DNA from 3 places in the Priestia sp. TSO9 genome. Region 1 is predicted to be linked to each of the others. Evidence: riboswitches for the same ligand, from Rfam matches in the RefSeq annotation. Region 1 holds a riboswitch; each other region holds the start of a gene.
The links. Region 1 has a riboswitch for cobalamin ahead of LJC66_RS13275 ((2Fe-2S) ferredoxin domain-containing protein). Riboswitches for the same ligand answer to the same signal wherever they lie in the genome.
Positions count from the first base shown of each region.

Region 2: linked by a shared signal. The riboswitch ahead of LJC66_RS24785 (ribonucleoside-diphosphate reductase subunit alpha) and the one ahead of LJC66_RS13275 ((2Fe-2S) ferredoxin domain-containing protein) in region 1 are both predicted to bind cobalamin.
Region 3: linked by a shared signal. The riboswitch ahead of LJC66_RS15605 (cobyric acid synthase) and the one ahead of LJC66_RS13275 ((2Fe-2S) ferredoxin domain-containing protein) in region 1 are both predicted to bind cobalamin.

Region 1 covers NZ_JAJEKD010000013.1:993,043-996,326, forward strand. The annotation lists gene cobJ (precorrin-3B C(17)-methyltransferase) at 1-1,311, opposite strand, end outside; gene LJC66_RS13275 ((2Fe-2S) ferredoxin domain-containing protein) at 1,325-1,705, opposite strand; cobalamin riboswitch at 1,808-1,987, opposite strand; cobalamin riboswitch at 2,106-2,284, opposite strand; gene LJC66_RS13280 (hypothetical protein) at 2,432-2,590, opposite strand; gene LJC66_RS13285 (M42 family metallopeptidase) at 2,942-3,284, opposite strand, start outside.
Region 2 covers NZ_JAJEKD010000015.1:1,858,449-1,861,732, forward strand. The annotation lists gene LJC66_RS24785 (ribonucleoside-diphosphate reductase subunit alpha) at 1-1,807, opposite strand, end outside; cobalamin riboswitch at 1,941-2,126, opposite strand; gene menC (o-succinylbenzoate synthase) at 2,405-3,284, opposite strand, start outside.
Region 3 covers NZ_JAJEKD010000015.1:168,997-172,280, reverse strand. The annotation lists gene LJC66_RS15615 (APC family permease) at 1-913, shown strand, start outside; gene LJC66_RS15610 (YdcF family protein) at 972-1,535, opposite strand; cobalamin riboswitch at 1,683-1,862, shown strand; gene LJC66_RS15605 (cobyric acid synthase) at 1,955-3,284, shown strand, end outside.

The DNA.
Region 1 (3,284 bases):
ATTAATACCAAGCTTCAGCTCTTTTGGCATGTCCATTCCCCCGAGACGTTTTTGTAATTCTTCCGTATGTGGAATAGCATCACTTTTTTCTCCGTCACAAAAATCACACGCTTTGATTGTGAACACATCTCCGACCGGAGATAGTAAAAAGGAAGCTGCTTGGAGCTTTTTAATAATCACATCTGGCTGAGTCGTTGGGATTTGCAGTTTGATTTGATGGTCAGGTGTATACTCCATCGTACCTTTTTCACCAACAGCTTCTGCTAGTGTGGTCATTTGAACAGGTGTGAATTTCTTATTGGCAAGTCCTGGGCTAACTGCCACTTCGAAAATTGACTCTATTGGCTGATGTACGACCGCAGAAGTGGTTTCACCTAAAATTGCTTGAAGCGCTTCTTCTGCAAGAGCTCGTGAAGTTGCTGGTTCTTCTGGTTTGGTCTGAACTGCTTCAATAGCTGAAGCTGTTTGCTTTACAGTCTCTTCTTGATCGAGAGCCCATGGTTCTGCTTCTTTTCGAAGTCGCTGATGCGGTCTTAGCGGCTGCTCCGTTTGGTTGAGGGTATATTTCCGCTGATACCCGCGCGGGGTAATCATTAAATCGTCGTAAAAGAACGTAGATGAATTCCCGACAACAACGGTAGTCAGCATGCCAATTTCATGATTTAACATGTCTTTTAAGTTGGTCATTACGACTTCTTCACGGTCACGATAAGCGCTTTTCACAAGACCAACAGGCGTATCAGGAGAACGGTACTTTAATAAAATCCTCTGTGCTTCAACAATTTGTCTTGTTCGTCTTCCGCTTTTTGGGTTGTAAAAAGCCACTACAAAATCTGCTTGTGCAGCTGCTTCGATTCTTTTTTCAATTAGTTCCCAAGGCGTAAGGTGGTCACTTAAACTAATTGTACAAGCGTCGTGCATCACGGGCGCTCCAAGGAGAGATGCGCATGAATTGATAGCCGAAATGCCAGGAATTACTTCCAGCTCTACGCCCGTTTCTTTTTTCCAGCCTTTTTCAATCAACACTTCATACACAAGGCCTGCCATTCCATATACTCCTGCATCTCCGCTTGAAATGACAGCCACGGTTTTTCCTGCTTCCGCTTGCTTTACAGCTTCTTGTGCACGGCTTACTTCTTCGGTCATTCCTGTACTAATAATTTGCTGATTCGTTAACAGTCCTTGAATTAATTCCACATAGGTTTTGTAACCGATGATCATATCACTTTCTTGAATGGCTTCTCTTGCTCGCTGTGTAATATGTTCAAAGCTTCCCGGCCCAAATCCGATAACTAACAGTTTACCTTTCATGCTAGCTCCTCCTTTATGCGTTACTTTTTACTTTGTCAATTCCTTCTATGGAGTCACTGTTTTCCGGAGAAACGAAACCATTTTGATCATATTCATAAATAAGCGATTCCTTTATACTGCAGCCTCCTGCTAAATGTTCTTCGACAATCCGGTGAGCCACGGTTTCAGTGACCTGCTTGTACCAATCTCCTGAAGGATACACAATAGCTACAGGAGCATCTTTGCATCGTCCATTACAGCGTGTACGCGTTGTATGAACCGTTTCATCCAAATCCAGTTCCGTCACTTTATTTCGAATAGCTTGGGTGGCTTCTTCTCCACCTTTTCTCATACAGCTGCTTCCATTACAAATCAATACGTGATGTTTTGTTCCATTTAAGTTCCACGTCGTCACACTCATTCGCTCCTTTACTAAAAAAAGCGCCTCTATCATTGATAGAGGCGCAGAAAAATTCAAACTAAGTTTTTGCACTTCCACCTATATCCCGTAGGGTAAGCTTCGCATTAGAAAAAGGCTGGTTTCCTGGCTTCGATTCATCACTTCATTGCGCCTTCCCGAATACAGTGGCATATGCAATCAGCTCATCTTCACAGTGGCGGGTACCGCGCTGGCTTCACACCAGACTTCCCATTTAACGCAATGTAAACATTGCGCACCTTTTTTGCACGATATGTAGTTTTGCGACATGAGAAAAACCCGCTTCGCTAATATGCGAGCGGGTAAAACGTCAGAATAAGAGTGTACACGAATGCCACTTTAAGCCAACGTTTCCCTTCCCGCTCCCCGGAGAAATAGAAACTTCACAATAAAGACAGGTCTCCTGACTTGTGTATCATTCTACTTGAGAACCTTCCCGTGATTCTTCCACAGTGGTTATACTCGTTCGTCCACACTTACAGTTGCGGGGGCAGTACTGGTCTTTCACCAGTTTCCCTATTAAGCCTTCTTGGCATCTTTACTGTTGCTGTTTGATATATATGAACCTTTTAAACTATCAGAATAATAGAAGTAACTACCATATCATAGCGTACATTTTTTTTTATTTCAACTCTATTCTTTTTATAGGATATAAAGAGCCATAAAAAAACAAGAGCAAAAAATCAGCTCTTGTTTTTCTACTTATATAGCTACCAATGTTAAATGAGGATCATTATAATACACGACTTCTGAAAGAACTTTACAGCCATTTGTTTTGGCAAAAGCTTCTCTCGCCTGCTTTTCAGTTTCAAATTCAAACATTTTCATTTCTTTTCCAGCATATACCGTCAGTACCCACATGAAAAGATTCGCCTCCGATTATTGTAGTGATCGCTATATCCACATTATGACGAAACCATTTCCTTTTGAAAACCCATTCTACAAAACTTGTCACAAGAAACTTTTAAAAATTTAAAAACATTTTAACTTCTGTAAATGAACAAAATGTACAAAAGGTTTAAGCAGTATTGTATCTCTTTAAAAAGGTGCTTTTTTAATCACCTATTGCTCCACCAGTAAAAAATATATAGTATTTATTAAAAAAAAGAAGCCGGACAGCTGGCTTCTTTTTTAAGAAAGGAAAGAACAGACATCGTAATCCCATCCTGTTCTTTATTTTGCATAAAAATACACTAATTAAATATCCCTTTCTTAAAGCAGAACCATGTTCGACTGAATATAGTAATAGAGAAGCTTATACGTATGATTCAATGAATCTTGATGCGTTCTCTCAAACGCATGAGAAGAATCAATTCCTGGACCAATTAAGCCGTGTACGATATCGTGTCCCGCACGAATAGCAGCAGAAGCATCTGATCCGTAAAATGGATAAATATCTAATTTGTACTGAATATCATGCTGCTTAGCTAGCTCCACCAAATGCTTTCTCAAACCGTAATGATATGGGCCGCTTGAATCTTTTACACAAATAGACACAGTGTATTCATCAGTAGATTGTCCATCTCCCATAGCACCCATATCAACTGCTAAGTAT
Region 2 (3,284 bases), on a different contig from region 1:
CTTCGCTTGTGTATTTACGTGTTTCAAAATAAGCGCCTGACTCAAAATCTGAGCCTTTAAATAATGGATATGCGCCTTTTTCTTTAGCTAAGTTCATGCTTGCCTGTACGGTTAAGTAAGCGATTTGCTCATACAATTCATCGCAATATGCTACCGCTTCATCTGTTTCCCATGCTATTTTCTTTAAGGCAAGCAAATGGTTCCAACCAAATGTGCCAAGCCCTACTGCGCGGTACTTTTGGTTTGTTAGTTTTGCTTGAAGTACCGGCAAATCATTTAACTCAATAACATTATCAAGCATGCGTACTTGAATTGGAATTAAACGTTCAAGCACATCTTCAGTTACGGCTCTCGCTAAGTTGATAGACGAAAGATTACATACAACAAAATCGCCCGGATTCTTTGTAATAATAATTTTTCCGTCTTCCGTAATTTCCTCTGTTACGACCGTTGTGCTTTGGTTTTGCGTAATTTCTGTACATAAGTTGCTGCAGTAGATCATGCCCTCGTGGCGGTTTTGATTAGCTCGGTTAACCGTATCACGATAGAACATATAAGGCGTCCCTGTTTCAAGCTGCGAAAGCATAATGCGCTTGAAGATTTCAATAGCAGGTACTGTTTCTCTTGAAAGCTGTTCATTATTTACACACTCAGCGTAACGAGTGCGGAATGAACCGCTGCCTTCTTCTTCATCATAAAAATCTTCTAACGAGTAGCCCATCAGCGTACGAACTTCGTGAGGATCGAATAAGTGCCAATCTTCACGTGCTTCTACTTTTTCCATAAACAAATCTGGCAAACATACGCCAGTGAATAAATCATGCGTGCGCTGGCGTTCGTCACCATTGTTCAACCGCGCGTCTAAGAATGAAAAGATGTCTTTATGCCATACGTCTAAATATACGGCAATAGCTCCTTGTCGTTGACCTAGCTGATCGACACTTACAGCCGTATTATTTAGCTGTTTCATCCATGGAATTGTTCCTGATGATACGCCTTTAAAACCTTTTATATCACTTCCTCGGCTTCTAATATGACCGAGGTAGACACCAATTCCGCCTCCATTTTTACTAAGCGTGGCCAAATCTGTATTGCTATCATAAATACCGCGTAAGCTGTCATCAATCGTATCAATAAAGCAGCTAGATAGCTGTCCGTAGCTCTTTCCTGCGTTTGAAAGCGTTGGTGTGGCAACCGTCATATATAGACTAGAAAGCGCCCAGTACGCTTCTTTTACTAATGCTGTTCGATTTTCTTTCTTTTCTTGAGACATCAGCGTCATAGCAATGATAAGAAAACGTTCTTGCGGTAATTCGTATACGCGCTTATCATGTGATGTCGCTAAATAGCGATCTGCTAATGTCAACAATCCAATGTATGTAAATAAACGATCGCGTTCAGGAATAATGACTGAAGCAATTTCATTAATTTCTTCTTCTGTATATGTTTTTAATAGCTGTTTATTATAAATACCGATTTTTGTTAGTTCTTGAATAAGCTGATAAAACGAACCGTATTTCTCTTTTTTATCATAGCCTCGGTTGTCCGCTGCTTTTCGATATAGTTCGTTTAAGTAGACGTCTGCCGCTACGTACGTCCAATCTGGTTCTTCCATTGAAATACGCTCTAAGGCTGCTAAAATTAGGACGTTTGCAACCTTTTCGTCCGTCATATTTTCCTTTACTGTAACAGTTTGAATAACCTTTTCCTCATACAAAGAAAAATCAAGCTGCGTAAATTCTTTTTTTAAACGTTCAATATATGCAGTTAATTCATGTAGAATTGTAGGCTTTAATGTATTCACCATAAATATGGCTCCTCTCTTCACTTCAAAATAAAAAATCGCTCACCGTACCTCGGTGAGCGAATAGAACGAAGATAGAAGAAGACACTAAGTCTTTTCTCAATCCTCGCTCTACCCTCTCACCTCCCGAAGAAGATAAAACGACATAAAAAAGGCAGGTCTCCTGACTTATGCTTCTTTTTACTTTAAGGCCTTCCCATGATGTTTACTCACAGTGGATCTCCTTATTTCATCAGCATTCACAGTTGCGGGGACAGCTTTGGATTTTCACCAAATTCCCTTTTAAGTCTTTTTATCAGACACCTTTTTCACTGGAAAACACAAAATATAGTATTTTATTATCGATTTCAAAACAACATATTGTGTTATGTTATAAACACATTATATAGGACAACTTAGAAAACTATCAACCTATTTTCAAAAATAATTTTGTTTTTTACGATAAAATCCTTCGACTTTTTTCATCAAACTATTCCATCATAACATGTTTTGACACGCTTGATGGAACAATGTGCTCTTTTTAAAAAATTTGTCCTATTTTTCTACTAAACATTGACAACCTCAATAAAAAAACCGTTTTACATAAAAAACGGTTTTTAATTATTTGTATTCTTTTTCAAATGCTGTGATTGTTTTGATAAAGTTTTTATCAATATCGTATCCTATCCCCGGTTTTCCCTTCACCTTTATTACTCCGGCTTCTACCTCTACTTCGGGCTTAATAATATCTTTTTCCCAATAGCGAGACGACGCAGAAATATCACCTGGTATCGTGAAAGAAGGCAATGTCGCAAGGGCGATGTTATGAGCACGTGAAATGCCGGCTTCTAACATTCCTCCAACCCAAAGTCTTACACCATGCTGGGCGCACAAATCATGAATTTGCTTTGCTACGGACATTCCGCCAACTCGACCGATTTTCACATTGATAATCTTACAGCTTCTTTGTTCAATTGCATGACGTGTATCTTCATAGCTCACAATACTTTCATCTAAGCAAATTGGCGTCTGCATTTGCTTTTGTAACAATCGATGATCAAGGATATCATCAGAACTTAACGGCTGTTCGATCATCATTAAATTCAAGTCATCTAGTTTCTTCAATGAATCACTATCGCTTAACGTATAGGCTGAATTGGCATCAGCCATAAGAGGAATGTTTGGAAATTCATCTCGAATTTGTTTCAGTAGCTCATAGTCAGCACCCGGCTTAATTTTCACTTTAAAGCGCTTATAGCCATCTTTCATGTAAGTCTTTATTTGTTCTTTCATTATGGAAATATCATTTAAGCCAACTACCACTCCAGCTTCTACAGCAGACCTTACTCCTCCAATTACTTCAGATAACGGCTTGTTTTGCCTCTTTGCATACAAATCCCATACAGCACAGTCCAAAGCTGCTTTAGCCATGTTATTTCGCTTTAGAGGTTTGAATAACTTTTGAACATCCTCTGGTTTTTGAAGCTGCTGATGAAGAAGC
Region 3 (3,284 bases), on a different contig from region 1:
TATCGTTTCTGTAGCCAGTGAAGTTAAAAACCCGCAGCGTAATATTCCAATCGCGCTCATTATCTGTATTGTACTTTCAGCGATTATTTACACAGCACTGCAAGTATTGTTCATTGGTAACATCCCGGCTGATATGCTATCAGGAGGATGGGGAACAATTCAAGAGCAATTCTCTTTACCATTTAAAGATATTGCACTTATTTTAGGCCTTGGCTGGTTAGTAACGCTTGTTATTTTTGATGCTATTTTATCACCAGGCGGTAACGGGAACATCTTCATGAATACAACTTCTCGTTTAGTTTATGCTTGGTCTCGTAATGGAACATTATTTAAACGTTTCTCAAAAGTAGATAAGAAAACAGGAATTCCACGTGCGTCACTATGGCTATCATTTGGAATGTCCGTATTCTGGACACTGCCATTTCCTTCTTGGGAAGCGCTAGTAAACGTATGTTCAGTGGCACTTATTCTGTCTTATGCGATTGCGCCAATTTCAGCTGCTGCATTCAGAGTAAATGCAAAAGACCTTAAAAAACCTTTTAAATTAAAAGGCATGAGCGTTATTGCTCCTGTTTCATTTATTTTCTGTTCATACATCGTATATTGGTCAGGGTGGACGACAATTTCTTGGCTTCTAGGATCACAGCTTCTAATGGTTGTTATCTACGTAGCGTTTAAGAAATACGTACCAACTGACGTTGTAAAGTTTGCACAGCAGCTTAAATCTGCATGGTGGCTAGTTGCTTATTATATTATTATGCTTGTTATCTCTTATCTAGGTTCATTTGGTGGAGGACAAGGTGTGCTAAGCAACCCGCTTGACTTAATTTTAATTGCTCTTGTTTCACTCGGTATTTTCTACTGGGCGAAATATACAGGTTTACCAAAAGCAGTTATCGATACAGATGATTAATAAAAAACACGGCATGAATTCATGCCGTGTTTTTTATTTGTAGAGGTACTTACTCTATTTATTTATCAAACAGCCATGTTTTTAAAATAGCAGCATACTCACGAAAATAGGCTTGAAGTTTAATTGAATTTGGTGTCTTTGCACCTAAGGGATAAACGTCAAAGCCTTGACGTTTGGCAATAATAGAGGCGCGAAATAAATGAAAATCACTGCTAACAAGCACGACTTTTTTGTGTTGAATATCAACTTTCTGTTTAGTAAAAGTAAAATTCTCAAAAGTAGAAGTTGACTGATCTTCTTTTATAATTCGATTCTTTTTAATTCCTTCTTTCCGCAAAAAACGATAGGCTGCCTCTGCTTCAGAAATTTCTTCATCGGATCCTTTTCCGCCCGTTAAGATAACTTTTGTTTGTTGATGTGCTTGTAAATAAGATAAAGCCGTCTTTACTCGTTCTTTTAAACTAGGAGACATTTGGTCACCATCTACTTTAGAGCCTAAAACAAGCACATAATCTGCGTTTTGTGGAACAGGCTTGTGAGCAGTTTGATACATACAAAAAGATATGATTGCTATATAAAGAACAAACACGCTGATAAAGACATAAATGATTTTTTTCTTCAACTGTGATCACCTTCCTAGCTATTCCATAAGATGTTTGGAAAATAATTGTTATTATAGCATACGAGACCCAAATAAGTATAAACACAGTAATATATAATAATAGAAGAAAATCGTTATTGTGAATGGTTATAAAATTCGTTACAATAAAGAATAAATGATTTTAAAAGTGCCTCTAAGGAGGATAATAGGGAAATCGGTGTAAATCCGGTGCAGCCCCCGCTACTGTAAATGTGGATGAACCTGCAAAGACCCACTAATCAAACTAGGAAGGGTGCAGAAGTAAAATGAAGCATAAGCCAGGAGACCTGCTTTTAAAAACCCCTTATTTTTCGGTGGGAGAAATAAGTCAAGACAATGTGTTAATGAGCGCATGACCAAACCTTGACTTTTACAGTTAAGGTTTTTTTATGTGGTAGGGAGTGGAAAAAGTGAAAAAAGGAAAACCGCTTATGATTCAAGGAACGCACTCAGACGCTGGAAAAAGCATGATTGCTACAGCATTTTGCCGTATTTTTAAAGAAGACGGCTATCAAACTGCACCGTTTAAATCGCAAAATATGGCGCTTAATTCATACATTACAATGGATGGAAAAGAAATTGGCAGAGCGCAGGGAATTCAAGCAGAAGCGGCTGGAGTAGAAGCAACAACCAATATGAATCCTATTTTAATTAAACCAACTCGTGATCATGAATCTCAAATTGTCGTTCACGGAAAACCGCTGCGTAATATGTTTGCTTTTCAGTATCGGCAAGAATTTTTTAATGAAGGTTTGAACGTTATCACGGAAGCTTATAAAGAGCTCGCCAATCATTATGATCGAATTGTGATTGAAGGCGCTGGAAGTCCTGCCGAAGTCAATTTGAACGATCGGGAACTCGTAAATATGCGCGTTGCAAAAATAGCAGAAGCGCCTGTTGTGTTAGTAGGAGATATTGATAAAGGTGGAGTTTTTGCGAGCCTAGTAGGAACTCTTCAATTGCTTCCAGCTGAGCACAAGCCCAGAGTTGTCGGGGTGTTAATCAATAAATTCCGAGGAGATTTAGAACTGTTAAAACCGGGGCTAAAGTGGTTTGAAGAATACACAGGCGTTCCGGTCCTAGGCGTTATTCCTTATATGCACGACGTGGAAATTGACGCAGAAGATTCATTATCCCTCAGAAATTACTCAACCCTTGTGAATCCGTTAAAAGAAATTGATATTGCGGTTATTTCGTACCCACGCATCTCAAATTTTACAGACATCGATCCTTTAAGCTTAGAAGAAGACTGTCATGTGAGGCTTGTAACCAAGCCATCACAACTAGGTACGCCTGATTTAATTGTTTTACCAGGAAGCAAAAATACGATTGAAGATGCGCAGTTTTTACAAGAAAGCGGCCTGGCTCTAGCCATTAATCAAGTCTTGAACGCAACGAACGCTCACGTTATTGGCATCTGCGGGGGATATCAAATGTTAGGCGAGACGATTACGGACCCCGATGCAGTAGAGTCCCGGATTGAATCTATTAAAGGGCTGGGTTTGCTTCCAGTGGAAACCGTTATGACAACCAGCAAAAAAACAGAAAGAGTTTCTGGATATGTTCAGTTAGAGAGTGAGAAGGTTTCGATTGAAGGCTATGAAATTCATATGGGAAAGACGGTTTCTAAAAGTTTGACGGAAGCCTTTGCGGTGGTAGATGATCAAAAAGAAGGAACGGTTAAAGAAAACATCATTGGCACGTATGTTCATGATGTGTTTCATAACGATG